Regions from separate parts of the Rhizobium sp. SRDI969 genome, predicted to be linked through region 2. Evidence: predicted binding sites of a transcription regulator. Region 2 holds the regulator's gene; the other holds the start of a gene.
The links. The regulator LexA, encoded in region 2, represses DNA repair genes until DNA is damaged. The targets are predictions, from matches to a motif close to TGTTCNNNNTGTGTTCNG.

Region 1: a site for LexA is predicted at 1,945-1,962, ahead of N2A41_RS21665 (helicase-related protein). Genes of this name have one in related genera too.

The regions. Positions count from the first base shown of each region.
Region 1 is NZ_CP104035.1:4,374,938-4,382,815, reverse strand. Features, by position in the region: gene N2A41_RS21680 (beta-ketoacyl-ACP reductase) at 1-465, shown strand, start outside; gene N2A41_RS21675 (YMGG-like glycine zipper-containing protein) at 879-1,133, opposite strand; gene N2A41_RS21670 (DUF3309 family protein) at 1,161-1,316, opposite strand; gene N2A41_RS21665 (helicase-related protein) at 2,124-5,405, shown strand; gene N2A41_RS21660 (RNA-binding S4 domain-containing protein) at 5,408-5,812, shown strand; gene fdxA (ferredoxin FdxA) at 6,007-6,345, shown strand; gene N2A41_RS21650 (CarD family transcriptional regulator) at 6,739-7,311, shown strand; gene N2A41_RS21645 (RNA polymerase factor sigma-32) at 7,689-7,878, shown strand, end outside.
Region 2 is NZ_CP104035.1:1,815,419-1,823,296, forward strand. Features, by position in the region: gene N2A41_RS09185 (ComEC/Rec2 family competence protein) at 1-768, shown strand, start outside; gene lexA (transcriptional repressor LexA) at 749-1,468, opposite strand; gene N2A41_RS09195 (VOC family protein) at 1,666-2,562, shown strand; gene kdsA (3-deoxy-8-phosphooctulonate synthase) at 2,559-3,404, shown strand; gene eno (phosphopyruvate hydratase) at 3,547-4,821, shown strand; gene N2A41_RS09210 (FtsB family cell division protein) at 5,010-5,330, shown strand; gene pdhA (pyruvate dehydrogenase (acetyl-transferring) E1 component subunit alpha) at 5,477-6,523, shown strand; gene N2A41_RS09220 (pyruvate dehydrogenase complex E1 component subunit beta) at 6,539-7,878, shown strand, end outside.

The DNA.
Region 1 (7,878 bases), 2.3 Mb from region 2:
GACGCGATGTTCCACAAGATGACGCAGCAGCAATGGCACGAGGTGATCAATACCAACCTCACCGGCCTGTTCAACATGACGCATCAGGTCTGGACCGGCATGCGTGACCGCAGCTTCGGCCGTATCGTCAATATCTCGTCGATCAACGGGCAGAAGGGCCAGATGGGCCAGGTGAACTATTCGGCGGCCAAGGCGGGCGATCTCGGTTTCACCAAGGCGCTGGCCCAGGAAGGGGCGAACAAGAACATCACCGTCAACGCCATTTGCCCCGGTTACATCGGAACGGAAATGGTGCTTGCCGTGCCGGAGAAGGTGCTGAACGAACGCATCATTCCGCAGATCCCCGTCGGCCGTCTCGGCGAACCGGAAGAGATCGCGCGCTGCGTCACCTTCCTCGTCTCCGACGATGCCGGTTTCATCACCGGTTCGACGCTGACGGCCAATGGCGGACAGTTCTTCGCCTAGACATTTCAGTCTTGGAGTCGACACTAGAGGTCAGATTCAAAGCAATTGGCGCGTCCGGCTGAACGCGCCAATCTCTGTTTATGGACGTCGCTGTGGCCGAACTCTGGCCGGCACTTTGCGCAGCGAGCGATCTTCGCTGCTGAGGACTGATATCGCGGTCGCCAGGAAAGCCGACGCGATGAGAACGGCGACGAGGGAATTCAGCAAAGTGTGAATCATGGAAACGTTTCCTTTCCGGTGCGCCGGGCGGCTTTGCCTGTCCGTTGCGCTCGCAAAGGAAATATGTACCTGGCCGTTTGGCGGCGGTAGATTTGACTTTCGCAACCAATTGTCAACATCGCGTTGACGGATGCGGCAGCCAAAGAAAAACGGGCGCCGAAGCGCCCGTTGGGAGTCCGAGATGTTTTTGCCGATCAGCAGCGGGCCTCGTAGCGGCGGCCATAGCGGTCGCGGTAGACGCAGTAGCCGCGGCGTTCGACCGAGTGGCCGATGAGTGCGCCGGTCAGGCCGCCGGCAACGGCGCCGACAGCGGCACCACCCCAGCTGTTGGTGACGACACCGCCGATAACAGCGCCCGTGCCGGCGCCGATCGCCGTGCCTTGCTCGGTCGCCGTGCAGGATGCCAAGGCGCCGACGAGGGCACCAATAAGAACAATCTTCTTCATCATGTCGTAACTCCCCAGGTTAGTTGGGCTTTAGATGCGGCCCATTAGTACAAGGATAATGATAATCACGAGAACTAGCCCTAAACCGCCGGAAGGTCCATAGCCCCAGCCACGGCTATAACCCCAATTCGGCAGGGCTCCGATCAAGAGCAGAATGAGGATAATAAGAAGTATTGTGCCAAGCATGGTGTGTTTCCTTCATCTCATCGGCAATTTGGATGGACGAGAAACACACATTGGCGATTTTTGTTCCCGGTTCAGCTCCGGAAATGTGACGGCGCCTGATTCACGGTTTAAGTTGCGTTATTTCCGGAAATTGCCACTATGGTTAAAAAGACATGTAAATACAATATGTTGCGGTGAACAAATCGGGAAAATCGCGATGTCGCCGATTCGTCAGCGATTCGTTCCGTGTTTGATCGGAATGCGATATTGGCCGCCTTGACTTAACGCCATCTGAATCCGGCTCCTGAAAGATTGATGCCGATGCGACGAGGCGGCGCGAAAGGATCTGCCGCCGATCCGCATCTAGCACCCGGACCTGAAGCCGCTACCAGATATTGTCGTGAACGAAAGGCGAAAACGGCGGAGTCAGCGATTCGTCTCCGATTCGTTCCGGCTTTGGTCGAGAGGTTAATTTCGGGCGGATTTTCGCCCGCTCAACATCGGGGCGGGAATCGTCACCCGCGACATCGAAAATGCAAACGGGAGAGAGTCTCATGATTCAGCATCTAGTGGGAAAAAGTGATTCAAAATCAATACTTAGCCGTGAACAAAAGCTGAATCAGCGGGAGTCAGCGATTCGTCGCTGATTCGTTCTCACGCTGTTCCGAATCGGACATTCGGGCATTCCGCACGACTCGCAAAGGTCGTAATCCCCGAGGCATTTTGAAATCTGCCCTTGCGTTTGCGGCGGCAGCTGTCCATGTGTTCTCTGCTTCCACCGAGGAGCCGAGATTTTCCTGGGGCCACCCGCCTCATTTGCATGGACCCATGACTCTGACTTCGCAGCCGATGATTCTGAGTGGGCGCGGTGTGACCGCGGTGCTCGGGCCGACCAATACCGGCAAGACCCATTATGCCATCGAGCGCATGGTCGCGCACGGGACGGGCGTGATCGGCCTGCCGCTCCGGCTGCTGGCGCGCGAGGTCTATACGCGGGTGGTGGAGAAGGTCGGCGTACGGAATGTGGCGCTGGTCACCGGCGAGGAAAAGATTTCGCCGCCCAATGCGCGTTTTTCCGTCTGCACCGTCGAAGCGATGCCGCGCGAGACCAAGGCCGCCTTCGTCGCGATCGACGAGGTGCAGCTCGCCGGCGATCTCGAGCGTGGCCATATCTTCACCGACCGCATCCTGCATCTTCGCGGCCGCGAGGAAACGCTGTTGCTCGGCGCGGCGACAATGCGGCCGATCCTGCAGCAGCTCCTGCCCGGCATCACTATCGTCGAGCGGCCGCGGCTTTCGCATCTTTTCTATGCCGGGCAGAAGAAGATCACCCGACTGCCGCAGCGCTCGGCCATCGTCGCCTTCTCCGCCGACGAGGTCTATGCCATCGCCGAGCTCATTCGCCGGCAGCGCGGCGGCGCGGCAGTCGTGCTCGGCGCGCTCAGCCCGCGCACCCGCAATGCGCAGGTGGCGCTCTATCAGGCGGGCGACGTCGAATATCTGGTGGCGACCGATGCGATCGGCATGGGCCTCAACCTCGATGTCGATCACGTCGCCTTTGCCCAGGACCGGAAATTCGACGGTTACCAGTTCCGCAATCTCAATCCGGGCGAACTCGGCCAGGTCGCCGGGCGTGCCGGGCGGCACGTGCGAGACGGGACCTTCGGCGTCACCGGGCAGGTCTCGCCTTTTGACGACGAACTGGTGCAGCGGATCGAAGGACACGAGTTCGACAACGTCAAGGTTTTGCAGTGGCGGACGACGGAGATGGACTTCTCCTCAATCGCGTCGCTGCGCGCCAGCCTTGAGGTGGGTCCGCGCGTGCCGGGGCTGACGCGGGCGCTGCCTGCGGTCGACCAGCAGGCACTGGAGCAGCTTTCGCGTTATCCCGAGGTCATCGATCTCGCCGACAGGCCCGCGCGCGTCGAAAAACTCTGGGAGGCTTGCGCGCTTCCCGACTATCGGCGTATCACCCCAGCACAACATGCCGATCTTATCTCGACCCTCTTTTCCGATCTCGTCCGCTATGGCACGGTGAACGAGCAGTTTCTTGCGGAGCAGGTTCATCGCTCCGATCGGACAGATGGCGAAATTGACACGCTTTCGGCGCGAATCGCGCAGATAAGGACCTGGACCTACGTTTCGAATCGGCCCGGTTGGCTTGCCGATCCGACACACTGGCAGGAAAAGACGCGGGAAATCGAAGATCGATTGTCCGACGCGTTACATGAAAGGTTGACGAAACGCTTTGTTGATCGCAGGACATCTGTGCTCATGAAGCGCCTGAGAGAGAATGCGATGCTGGAAGCTGAAATCAGTGTGAATGGCGATGTCTTCGTTGAAGGACATCATGTAGGGCAGTTGAGCGGATTCCGTTTCACGCCGGTGGCGGGAACGGACGGACCGGATGCCAAGGCGGTTCAGGCTGCGTCGCAGAAGGCGCTCGGGCTCGAGTTCGAAGCCCGGGCGGCCCGGATGCATGCCGCCGGCAACAGCGATCTGGTGATCGGTTCGGATGGGTTAATCCGTTGGCTGGGCGACCCGGTGGCGCGGCTTTCGGGCAGCGATCACATCATGCGTCCGCGCGTGATCCTGCTGGCCGACGAGCAACTGACGGGCAACGCCCGCGATCACGTTGCCGCGCGCATCGAGCGCTTCGTCAATCATCATATCAGCACGGTGCTGAAGCCGCTCGACGACCTGTCGCGCGCCGAGGACCTGCAGGGCCTCGCCAAGGGGCTTGCCTTCCAGCTCGTCGAGAATCTTGGGGTGCTGTTCCGCCGCGACGTGACCGAGGAGGTGAAGTCGCTGGACCAGGAAGCCCGCGCCTCCATGCGCCGCTACGGCGTGCGTTTCGGCGCCTATCATATCTTCGTTCCGGCACTTCTGAAGCCGGCGCCGGCCGAACTCATCACGCTGCTCTGGGCGCTGAAGAACGACGGTTTGGACAAGCCGGGCTACGGCGATCTCATTCCCGTGCTTGCCGCCGGCCGCACCTCCGTCGTCACCGATCCGAGCTTCGAGCGGATGTTCTACAAGCTCGCCGGCTTCCGTTTCCTCGGCAAGCGTGCCGTGCGTATCGACATCCTGGAACGGCTTGCCGATATCATCCGTCCGCTGCTGCAATGGAAGCCCGGTCAGAACAACCGTCCGGAGGGCGCCTATGACGGCCGCCGCTTCACGACGACGACGGCGATGCTGTCGATCCTCGGTGCGACACTCGAGGACATGGAAGAAATCCTCAAGGGTCTCGGCTATCGCGCCGATGCCGTGAAGGCGGAAGAAGCGTCGGCACATCTTGCGACGCAGGATGCAGCCTCAGCGCCCGCCGCCAGCGCGCAAGCGCCCGCGGAAGAAACGGCCGAAACAGCCGAAAAGGCCGACCACGACGATGCCGACGGCGCGGCAGAAGAGACTGCTGCCGAGCCCGCCGCAACCGAGGCGGCTTCGGCAGTCGCGGAGGCGCCCGTGGCGGAAGGGGTCGAAATCGCCGCTCCGGCCGAACCGATCGAGACATCCGCTCCTGCGGAAGCCTCTGCTGCCGGGGAAACCTCCGCTCCTGCGGAAGCGGTATCGGCTTCCGATGAAGCAGTACCTGCATCTGGGGAAGCCGGCGAGCCGGCGGAACCGAAGCCGGTTCTTCTGTGGCGTCTTGGCGGTCGCAACGACAATCAGCGCCAGGCGCGTGGCGGGCATGGCGAACGCCGTGGCGGCCAGGGCGAGCAGCGCGGTCAAAGCCAGGAGCGCGGCGATCGCAGTCGCCGGCCGGGCGGCGGTGAAGGCGGCGAGGGCAATCGCAATGGCGACGGCCGCGACAACAATCGCCAGAACCGCGGCAAGGACGGCGCAGGTCGCGATGGCGGCCGGCCCCAGCAGGCAAGAGGCGACCGCAACAACCAACCACGGGGCGATCAGCCGCGTGGCGACCGGCAGGAGCGTGGCGATCGCAAGGATCGCGGTGAGCGTAACGATCGTAACGACCGCAACAACAATCGTAGCGGCTCGCAGCCGCTGCGCTTCGAGGCCAAGCCACCGCGCAAGGAGAAGCCGATCGATCCGGATTCGCCTTTCGCCAAGCTTGCAGCTCTCAAGGAGCAGATGAAGAAGTAATCATGAGCGGGGAGACACAGCCGACAAGCGGTTCGCGCCAGCGCATCGACAAGTGGCTGTTCTTCGCGCGCATGGTGAAATCGCGCTCGCTGGCGCAGAGCCATATCCAATCGGGCCATGTGCATATCAACGGCGAGCGCTGCAGCCATCCGAGCCAGATGGTCAAGCCGGGCGACCGTATCGAGCTGACGCTGGAGCGGCGCGATGTCGTTCTCGTCATGCGCCTTGCCGGCGAGCGGCGCGGTCCTTACGAGGAGGCGCGCCTACTCTACGACGACCAATCCCCGTCACCGGATGAGGCAAAACGTCTCACGCTCTACGAGCAGGCGATCCGGGCGACCGGCGCCGGCCGTCCGACCAAAAAGGAAAGACGTGCAATCGACAGGCTGATGTCGGACGAGGATTAGAAAACTCTGTCTGCGGCGGCGGTTTTTGCAGATCGTTTATCCTTGAAATCCGGCGCTAAAGCCGATACGTCACTGACAACCTGCCGGAAGCGTGCTTGCCTCCCAAGCCTGCTCACGCTTTTCCTCCGGCACGGGGATAGGCGCGACGTTCCAGGTTGCCCGGCCCCATCCGCATGGAAATCCTGGAGTTCTTCATGACCTATGTCGTGACCGACAATTGCATCAAGTGCAAATACACCGACTGCGTGGAAGTCTGCCCTGTCGACTGCTTTTATGAAGGCGAGAATTTCCTCGTCATCCATCCTGACGAATGCATCGATTGCGGCGTCTGCGAACCGGAATGTCCCGCCGAGGCGATCAAGCCCGATACTGAGCCGGGCCTCGACAAATGGCTGAAGATCAACACCGAATATGCCACGATCTGGCCGAATATAACGATCAAGAAGGACCCGTTGCCCGAGGCCAAGGAAATGGATGGCGAGACCGGAAAATTCGAGAAGTTTTTCTCCGACAAGCCCGGTTCCGGCGATTGAGACAGCGCCTACATTCGGTCGCCGGATTCAGGCGACCGTCGGGAAAAACGTTTTAAAAGCTGCGTGAGGCATATGGGTGACATGTGTTGCCCGCATGACTCAAGCGAAGCAAATTATTGATTTCCTCATATTTTTATGATAGGTTTCGTCTACTGTTCCATTTGTGGCATGACGCATGCCCAAAACCATCACGAAAGCAAAACAAATCCGTACACGGTTTCCGTGACATATCAACGCTTTGAGCGCCGGGTCCCAAGATCGAGCGCAAGAAGTCTTTGCTTTTGCCCGATGGGACCAGAGTGAAGTCACCCGACGGATACTACCGTCTCACCCGGGCCTGACTGACCCGGCTCCGGCCGCCGCCGGAAGCGTAACAGGGAGTTTTTGAATAGAATGACGACTCAGCAGAAAAAGCCTTCTACAGCACGTCACGGCTTCAAGACCGGTGAATCGATTGTCTACCCCGCTCATGGCGTCGGTACCATCACCGCTATCGAAGAGCAAGAAGTTGCCGGCATGAAGCTCGAACTTTTCGTTATCGATTTCGAGAAGGACAAGATGCGTCTGAAGGTTCCCGTCGCCAAGGCCATGAGCATCGGTATGCGCAAGCTTTCGGAAACGGATTTCGTCGAGCGTGCTTTGAAGGTTGTGCAGGGCAAGGCACGCGTCAAGCGTACCATGTGGTCCCGCCGTGCCCAGGAATATGATGCGAAGATCAATTCCGGCGACCTGATTTCCATCGCTGAAGTCGTGCGCGATCTCTATCGTGCCGAGAACCAGCCCGAGCAGTCCTATTCCGAGCGCCAGCTTTATGAGGCTGCCCTCGATCGCATGGCGCGCGAAATCGCCGCCGTCAACAAGATGTCGGAAACAGAAGCCGTCCGCCTCGTCGAGACCAATCTCAACAAAGGTCCGAAGCGGGGCAAGGCGATCGAAGAAGACGATTCACAGGACGAAGCCGCATAAAGCGACCCTGTTTTTCCATCAAAAAACCCGGCCTTCGCGCCGGGTTTTTTTATTGGAACTTTTTTCCGACTGCCGCGTTTAGCATACGTAATTGCGGACTGCTCGTCGGGCAATGCCTCAGCGAGCGAACTGCTATTCCGTCAATGTTCGATGAGGAGCGGATCATGCCTTTTCTATATTGCCAATCCGGCAAGGTGAAGAAACAGGTCCAGCCCAGCCGTCTTACCGGCATATGATGAGAAATAGGGCCTCCCCCTGAAAAGTCCAGGGGCGAGGCTTTTATGCATTCAGAACACCATTCAATCCGGACAGCGATGTTCCGGAAGATGAGTTTTATTGTTCATTTCAGGGCGAGAGGCCTGTTTCGGGAGATCGAAATGAAGAACATGTCTGCAGATCGGCGCATGATCAAAATCGCGATGGCCGCCCCTTATCTCGCCCGTCAGGAAGAGCACGATCTCGCCACCCGTTGGAAGGATCACGACGACCGCGGCGCGCGCAACCAGATCGCCATGGCCCATATGCGCCTCGTCATATCCATGGCCGGCAAATTCCGCAATTTCGGCC
Region 2 (7,878 bases):
ATCGACGTTGGCCGTTTGCCCGGCTGGTATTTCGCGGTCGCCGTGGCAGGCTTTCTTCTGCTGACGCTGCTCCGGACGCGACTGCGCCATTCCGGCACATCGATCATCGCAGTCTCGACGCTCATCCTGTTCCTTCTACCGGTTCCCCGGCCGCCGGATCTGGTGATTTCGGAGGATGGCAATCTCGTCGCGGTCGTCGAGGCGGCAGCAATGGCGTCCAACCGTGAACGACCGCCGGATTTCATCTTCGACCAATGGCAGAGAGCGCTGGTCCTGCCGACGCATGATCCGCCGAAGATGCTGGATGGTCCTGCTATCCCGCCGGAGGGAGAAGACCGCCGCGTCAGGCTTTCCCGCGATCAGCAGACCGAAGCGAGGACCGCGATGCGTGCAGCCGCAGCGGCCGGTGAAGCAAACCGCTTTTCCTGCGTCAAAAAGGCCTGGTGCACATCAAGGCTTGGCAATGGCCAGGTCGTGGCCGTCATCGACAATGCCGCCTATCTCGGCCCCGCATGCGACGCCGCCGATATCGTCGTGACGTCGGTCCGCCTGCGCTTCAACAGCTGCCGCTCAGGTGCGACGCTCTTCACCGGTGAAACGCTGCGCAGGACCGGTTCCGTCGAGTTGCGCTTCACGAACGCCGGCCTGGAGGTGGCAACCGCATTCGATGCATTGTCGCGGCCATGGATGCGCCATCGCGCCTATGACTGGCGCAGCAATAGTTTTACCGAGCCCGGTCTAGCCAAGGTCAGTGATAGCGGCGAATAAGACCGACGAGCTTGCCCTGAACCTTGACACGGTCCGGCCCGAAAATCCGGGTCTCGTAAGCCGGGTTGGCGGCTTCGAGCGCAATCGAGGCGCCCTTGCGGCGGAAGCGTTTGAGTGTCGCTTCCTCGTCGTCGACGAGAGCAACGACGATGTCGCCAGGACTTGCGGTGCTGCCGTTGCGGATGATCACGGTGTCGCCGTCAAAGATGCCGGCGTCGATCATCGAATCGCCCTTGACCTCCAGCGCATAATGTTCACCGGAACCGAGCATGTCGGCCGGAACGACGATGTCGTGGGTGTTGTTCTGGATCGCCGAGATCGGAACACCGGCGGCGATGCGGCCCATGACCGGCACGGAGACCGAGTTGCCGTTGTCGGCGACGGGTTTTGCAGGGGCAGGAGCGGCGACCGGCTGTGGCTTGCCGAGGCTGCCCTCGATGACGCTCGGCGAAAAGCCACGCCGCGGCTGGATGCTGGGGCTGTAGGCCTCCGGAAGCTTGATGACCTCGATCGCGCGGGCCCGGTTCGGTAGGCGGCGAATGAAGCCACGTTCCTCGAGCGCTGTAATCAAGCGATGAATCCCGGACTTCGAAGCGAGGTCCAGGGCATCCTTCATTTCGTCGAAAGATGGCGGAACGCCGGATTCCTTCATGCGCTCATGAATGAAAAGGAGAAGCTCCTGTTGTTTGCGCGTGAGCATCGACGTTGTGACCTCGTGATTGAAACAAATCCAGAACAGACACTATATGTTCCATATGTGTTCCGCAAGTAGCTAAATTTCCGTAAAACTTGGAACCAACTCGTCGAGATTCTTATTTTCATTCGCCGGATTGGACACATGTCTTGCATTGAGGGTGGCGCTGTCGCACATCTCTTGCCGATTTGAGGAGGGATATGATGAACACGCATTCCACCAAACCGTACCCGCTGGATCATGTCGTGCTGCCGGTCGTCGACATCGATCTGGCGCGCGAAAGGCTCGGCAAGCTCGGCTTCACCGTTGCCGCCGATGCGCGCCATCCCTTCGGAACGGAGAATGCCTGCGTCTTCTTTGCCGACAAGACCTATCTGGAGCCGCTCGGGATCGCGAGCGTCGAGGAGAGCGAGGCATCGGCGCGACGAGGCAATGTCTTCACCGCTCGCAACCGGGCTTTCCGCTTCCGTTGCGGCGCGGAGGGGCTTTCGGCGGTGGCCTTCGGCAGCAAGGATGCCGGCATCGATCATCAGGATTTCGTCGGCAACGGGTCGAGCGCCGGGGAGATGCTGCAGTTCAACCGGCCGATGACGATGCCGGACGGCTCCGAGACGATTGCCGGCTTCAAGCTGGCTTTTGCCGGCGACCTGCGCGCGCCTGATCTCTTGCTCTTCACCGTCGAGCGTATCAATCCGCTGCCGGCCGACCGCGCCGCGCTGGAGACGCATGCCAATGGCGTGACCGGCATAACGGAGATCGCGCTTTGCGCGCCGGAACCGGCCGCATTCGCTGCCTTCGTCGGCCTTGCAGCGGCGCAATCGGCAGTCGAGAAAACCGGTTTCGGCGTCAATGTCGCGGCGTCAAATGCGAAAATCGGTCTGATGACGCCGGAAGGGCTGGAGGCCTATTTCGACATCGCCGGCTCATCCGCAGATCGCGGCCTGCGCGGCCGGGCAATCCTCTTTGCTGTTGCCGATCTTGCCGTGACAGAAGCGCATTTGGCTGCTAACGGGGTGACATACACGCGCAAGAACAATCGCATTCTGGTGAAGCCCGCGCCCGGGCAGGGCACGCTCTTCGCCTTCGAGGAAACACGATGAGCACTGATACGAATTCCGACGTCAGGGTCGGCGAAGGCCAAGGCCAGGTCACCTTTTCCAATACCGGCCGCCTGTCGCTAATTGCCGGTCCCTGCCAGATGGAGAGCCGCGACCACGCCTTCATGGTCGCCGGCACGCTGAAGGAGCTTTGCGGAAGGCTCGGCATCGGCCTCGTCTACAAGAGTTCCTTCGACAAGGCGAACCGGACCTCGCTCTCGGCCGAACGCGGTATCGGGATCGAAAAGGGCATGGAGGTCTTTGCCGACCTCAAGAAGGAATTCGGCTTTCCCGTCCTGACCGACGTTCATACCGCCGAACAATGCGCCGAGGTGGCAAAGATCGTCGACGTCCTGCAGATCCCGGCCTTCCTTTGCCGCCAGACCGACCTTCTTATTGCCGCGGCCAAGACCGGCCGCGTCGTCAACGTCAAGAAGGGCCAGTTCCTCGCTCCCTGGGATATGAAGAACGTTCTGAAGAAGCTCAATGCCAGTGGCAATCCGAACGTGCTGCTGTGCGAGCGCGGCGCCTCTTTCGGTTACAACACGCTGGTTTCCGACATGCGTTCGCTGCCGATCATGGCGGCGATGGGCGCCCCCGTTATCTTCGATGCGACCCATTCCGTGGCGCAGCCGGGCGGGCAGGGCGAATCCTCCGGCGGTCAGCGGGAATTCGTGGAAACGCTGGCGCGCGCAGCGGTGGCTACCGGTATCGCCGGCGTGTTCGTCGAAACCCACCAGGACCCCGACAATGCACCTTCCGACGGCCCCAACATGGTCTATCTCAAGGACATGCCGCGGCTGCTTGAAAAGCTACTCGCCTTCGATGCGGTCGCCAAGGCTTGACGTTCAACAGCCTGACATGATCGTGCTATAGGCGAGATCCGAACACGGTCCGAAGGGCTGGAAATTGCAGCATTGTAATTTGCACGCCTTCGACTAAGACAGGTTTCGAACCGACTTATCACCCACCGAGCAGGAAGAACCCATGACTGCAATCACCGATATCATCGCCCGCGAGATTCTCGATAGCCGTGGCAACCCCACCGTCGAAGTCGATGTCTATCTCGAAGATGGCAGCATGGGCCGCGCGGCCGTTCCCTCGGGTGCCTCGACGGGCGCGCATGAGGCGGTCGAACTGCGCGACGGCGGCAAGCGCTACTTGGGCAAGGGCGTCGAAAAGGCGGTCGAAGCCGCCAACACCGAGATCTTCGACGCGATCGGCGGCATCGACGCCGAAAACCAGATCCAGATCGACAACATCATGATCGAGCTGGACGGCACGCCGAACAAGTCGCGCCTCGGCGCCAACGCCATCCTCGGCGTGTCGCTCGCCGTCGCCAAGGCTGCCGCCCAGGCGTCCGGCCTGCCGCTCTACCGCTACGTCGGCGGTGCTTCCGCCAGCCTGCTGCCGGTGCCGATGATGAACATCATCAACGGCGGCGCCCACGCGGACAACCCGATCGATTTCCAGGAGTTCATGATCCTGCCGGTCGGCGCCGATTCGATCGCCGAAGCCGTGCGCATGGGTTCGGAAGTCTTCCATACGCTGCGCAAGGAACTTGCTAGCCAGGGCCACAACACCAATGTCGGCGACGAAGGCGGTTTCGCACCGGGTCTGAAGAGCGCGCCGGAAGCCCTCGACTTCATCATGAAGTCGATCGAGAAAGCCGGCTACAAGCCGGGCGACGACATGTGCCTCGGCCTAGACTGCGCCTCGACCGAATTCTTCAAGGATGGCAAATACGTTCTCGAAGGTGAAGGCCGCACGCTGGAATCGGGCGCCATGGCCGAATATCTGGCCGAGCTCGCCGGCAAGTATCCGATCATCTCGATCGAGGACGGCATGGCCGAAGACGATTGGGACGGCTGGAAGACGCTGACCGACCTGGCTGGCAAAAAGACCCAGCTCGTCGGCGACGATCTCTTCGTCACCAACTCCGCCCGTCTTCGCGACGGCATCCGCATGGGTGTTGCCAACTCGATCCTCGTCAAGGTCAACCAGATCGGCACGCTGACGGAGACGCTCGATGCCGTCAACACGGCGCACAAGGCGGCCTATACCGCCGTCATGTCGCACCGCTCCGGCGAAACCGAAGATTCGACCATCGCCGATCTCGCGGTCGCCACCAACTGCGGTCAGATCAAGACCGGCTCGCTGTCGCGCTCCGACCGTCTTGCCAAGTACAACCAGCTGATCCGCATCGAAGAGGGCCTCGGCCCGCAGGCCCAGTATGCCGGCCGCTCGATCATTCGCGGCTGATCGGATCTGATTTCCAATGGCTTGACCCGCGCCTTCCCGTGAACTGACCCCCGAAGGTTGGATGTCCAACTTTCGGGGGTCAGTTCACCGGCGCGGGTTTTTTATTGCCCGATTTTTTGAGTCAACGAACGGTTAATCTCTGCGCGCTAGATTGAACGAATTGGTAATGCGTTCAAGAGCATGCGTGTATGTGGACAAAGCATCATAAGAAGAGAAAGATCGGTCGCTTCGTCATTCCGGCCATGACGGTCGCCTTCCTTTCCTATTTCGGTTATCATTGCATCCATGGCGATTACGGCCTGCGCGCGACGGAGACGTTCGAGCATCAGCGTGTTGCGCGTGAAAAAGAGCTTGCAGTCTTGAAGGCGAAGCGCGAACATCTGGAAAATCAGGTCGCGCTGCTGAGTGACGGTTCGCTCGACAAGGATATGCTGGACGAAAAAGCGCGTTATCAGCTCAACATGTCGCGTGCGGACGAGATCGTCGTCTTCAACCATTATTCCAATTAACCGAAAACAGGTTCATTGGAATTTTCATACTTATTTCCAGTAGCTTAGCACTGAATACGAGCCATGCAATTATGGCATTGCTGTGGTCATGTTTCTTCCCTATGGTACGCGCCACCAAGAAACGACAAACCCATAGGGAGGGTTGAATGGCGCCGCGAAAGACCGCGACCGTTTCCAGCCGCAAAACTGCAGCAAAACCGGCAGCCAAAGCATCGAATGGCGGCCCGGTAGCCGACTTCGATCGCAATGAAGAGCTGAAGGCCTATCGCGAGATGCTGCTGATCCGCCGCTTCGAGGAGAAGGCCGGTCAGCTTTACGGCATGGGCTTCATCGGCGGCTTTTGTCACCTCTACATCGGTCAGGAAGCTGTCGTCGTCGGCATGCAGATGGCGCAGAAGGAAGGCGACCAGGTCATCACCGCCTATCGCGACCACGGCCATATGCTGGCAACCGGCATGGAAGCGCGCGGCGTCATGGCGGAACTGACCGGGCGTCGCAGCGGCTATTCCCACGGCAAGGGCGGCTCGATGCACATGTTCTCGAAAGAGAAGCATTTCTACGGCGGTCACGGCATCGTCGGCGCCCAGGTCTCGCTCGGAACGGGTCTTGCCTTCGCAAACCGCTACCGCGGCAACGACAATGTTTCCATTGCCTATTTCGGCGACGGCGCTGCCAACCAGGGCCAGGTCTACGAGAGCTTCAACATGGCGGCTCTCTGGAAGCTGCCGATCGTCTATATCGTCGAGAACAACCGTTACGCCATGGGCACCTCGACCGCCCGCGCCACCGCGCAGTCGAACTATTCGCTTCGCGGATCCGGCTTCGGCATCCCCGGCATTCAGGTCGACGGCATGGACGTCCGCGCCGTCAAGGCGGCCGCCGACGAAGCGCTCGAACATTGCCGTTCCGGCAAGGGCCCGATCATTCTCGAAATGCTGACCTATCGTTATCGCGGTCACTCCATGTCCGACCCGGCGAAGTATCGCTCCAAGGACGAGGTGCAGAAGATGCGCTCCGAGCATGACCCGATCGAACAGGTGAAGGCACGCCTCGTCGACAAGGGCTGGGCTTCCGAAGACGATCTGAAGGCGATCGACAAGGATGTCCGCGACATCGTCGCCGACAGCGCCGACTTCGCCCAGGCCGATCCGGAGCCGGATGTATCCGAGCTCTATACCGACATTCTGCTCTAATCGGGGAGGGAACCCATGCCTATCGATATCCTCATGCCCGCCCTCTCTCCGACCATGGAAGAAGGCACACTGTCCAAATGGCTGAAGCAGGAAGGTGACAAGGTCACCTCAGGCGACGTGATCGCCGAAATCGAAACCGACAAGGCGACGATGGAAGTCGAAGCCGTCGACGAAGGCGTCATCGGCAAGCTTCTGGTTCCTGCCGGAACCGAAGGCGTCAAGGTGAACGCCAAGATCGCCGTTCTCCTGCAGGACGGTGAATCCGCATCCGACATGTCTGCGTCCGCTCCGGCAGCAGCGCCGGCTCCTGCTGCTGCACCGCAGGCCGCGCAAGAGGAAAAGCCGGCTGCCGCAACTCCGGCATCCGCACCCGTTCCGGCCGAGCCGAAAGCCCAGGTGCAGAACGATCCGGAAATCCCGGCCGGCACCGAAATGGTGTCGACGACCGTGCGCGAAGCGCTACGCGACGCCATGGCCGAGGAAATGCGCGCCGACGAAAACGTCTTCGTCATGGGCGAGGAAGTCGCCGAATACCAGGGCGCTTACAAGGTCACGCAGGGGCTGCTGCAGGAATTTGGACCCCGCCGCGTCGTCGATACGCCGATCACCGAGCATGGCTTTGCCGGCGTCGGCGTCGGTGCAGCCATGGCCGGCCTTCGGCCGATCGTCGAGTTCATGACCTTCAACTTCGCCATGCAGGCGATCGACCAGATCATCAACTCCGCCGCCAAGACGCTTTATATGTCCGGCGGCCAGATGGGCGCTCCGATCGTCTTCCGCGGTCCGAATGGTGCAGCCGCTCGCGTCGGCGCCCAGCACAGCCAGGATTATGCTGCCTGGTATAGCGCCATCCCCGGCCTGAAGGTCGTCATGCCCTATACGGCATCCGACGCCAAGGGCCTGCTGAAGGCTGCGATCCGCGATCCGAACCCGGTCATCTTCCTCGAAAACGAAATTCTCTACGGTCAGCACTTCGACGTGCCGAAGCTCGACAATTTCGTGCTGCCGATCGGCAAGGCCCGCGTCCATCGTCCGGGCAAGGACGTCACGGTCGTCTCCTTCGGCATCGGCATGAGCTATGCCACCAAGGCTGTCGCCGAACTCGAGAAGATCGGCATCGACGTCGAGCTGATCGACCTTCGCACCATCCGCCCGATGGACCTGCCGACTGTCATCGAATCGGTGAAGAAGACCGGCCGTCTGGTCACCGTCGAGGAGGGTTATCCCCAGTCCTCCGTCGGCACCGAAATCGCCACCCGCGTCATGCAGCAGGCCTTCGACTATCTCGATGCGCCGATCCTGACGATCGCAGGCAAGGACGTTCCGATGCCTTACGCCGCCAATCTCGAAAAACT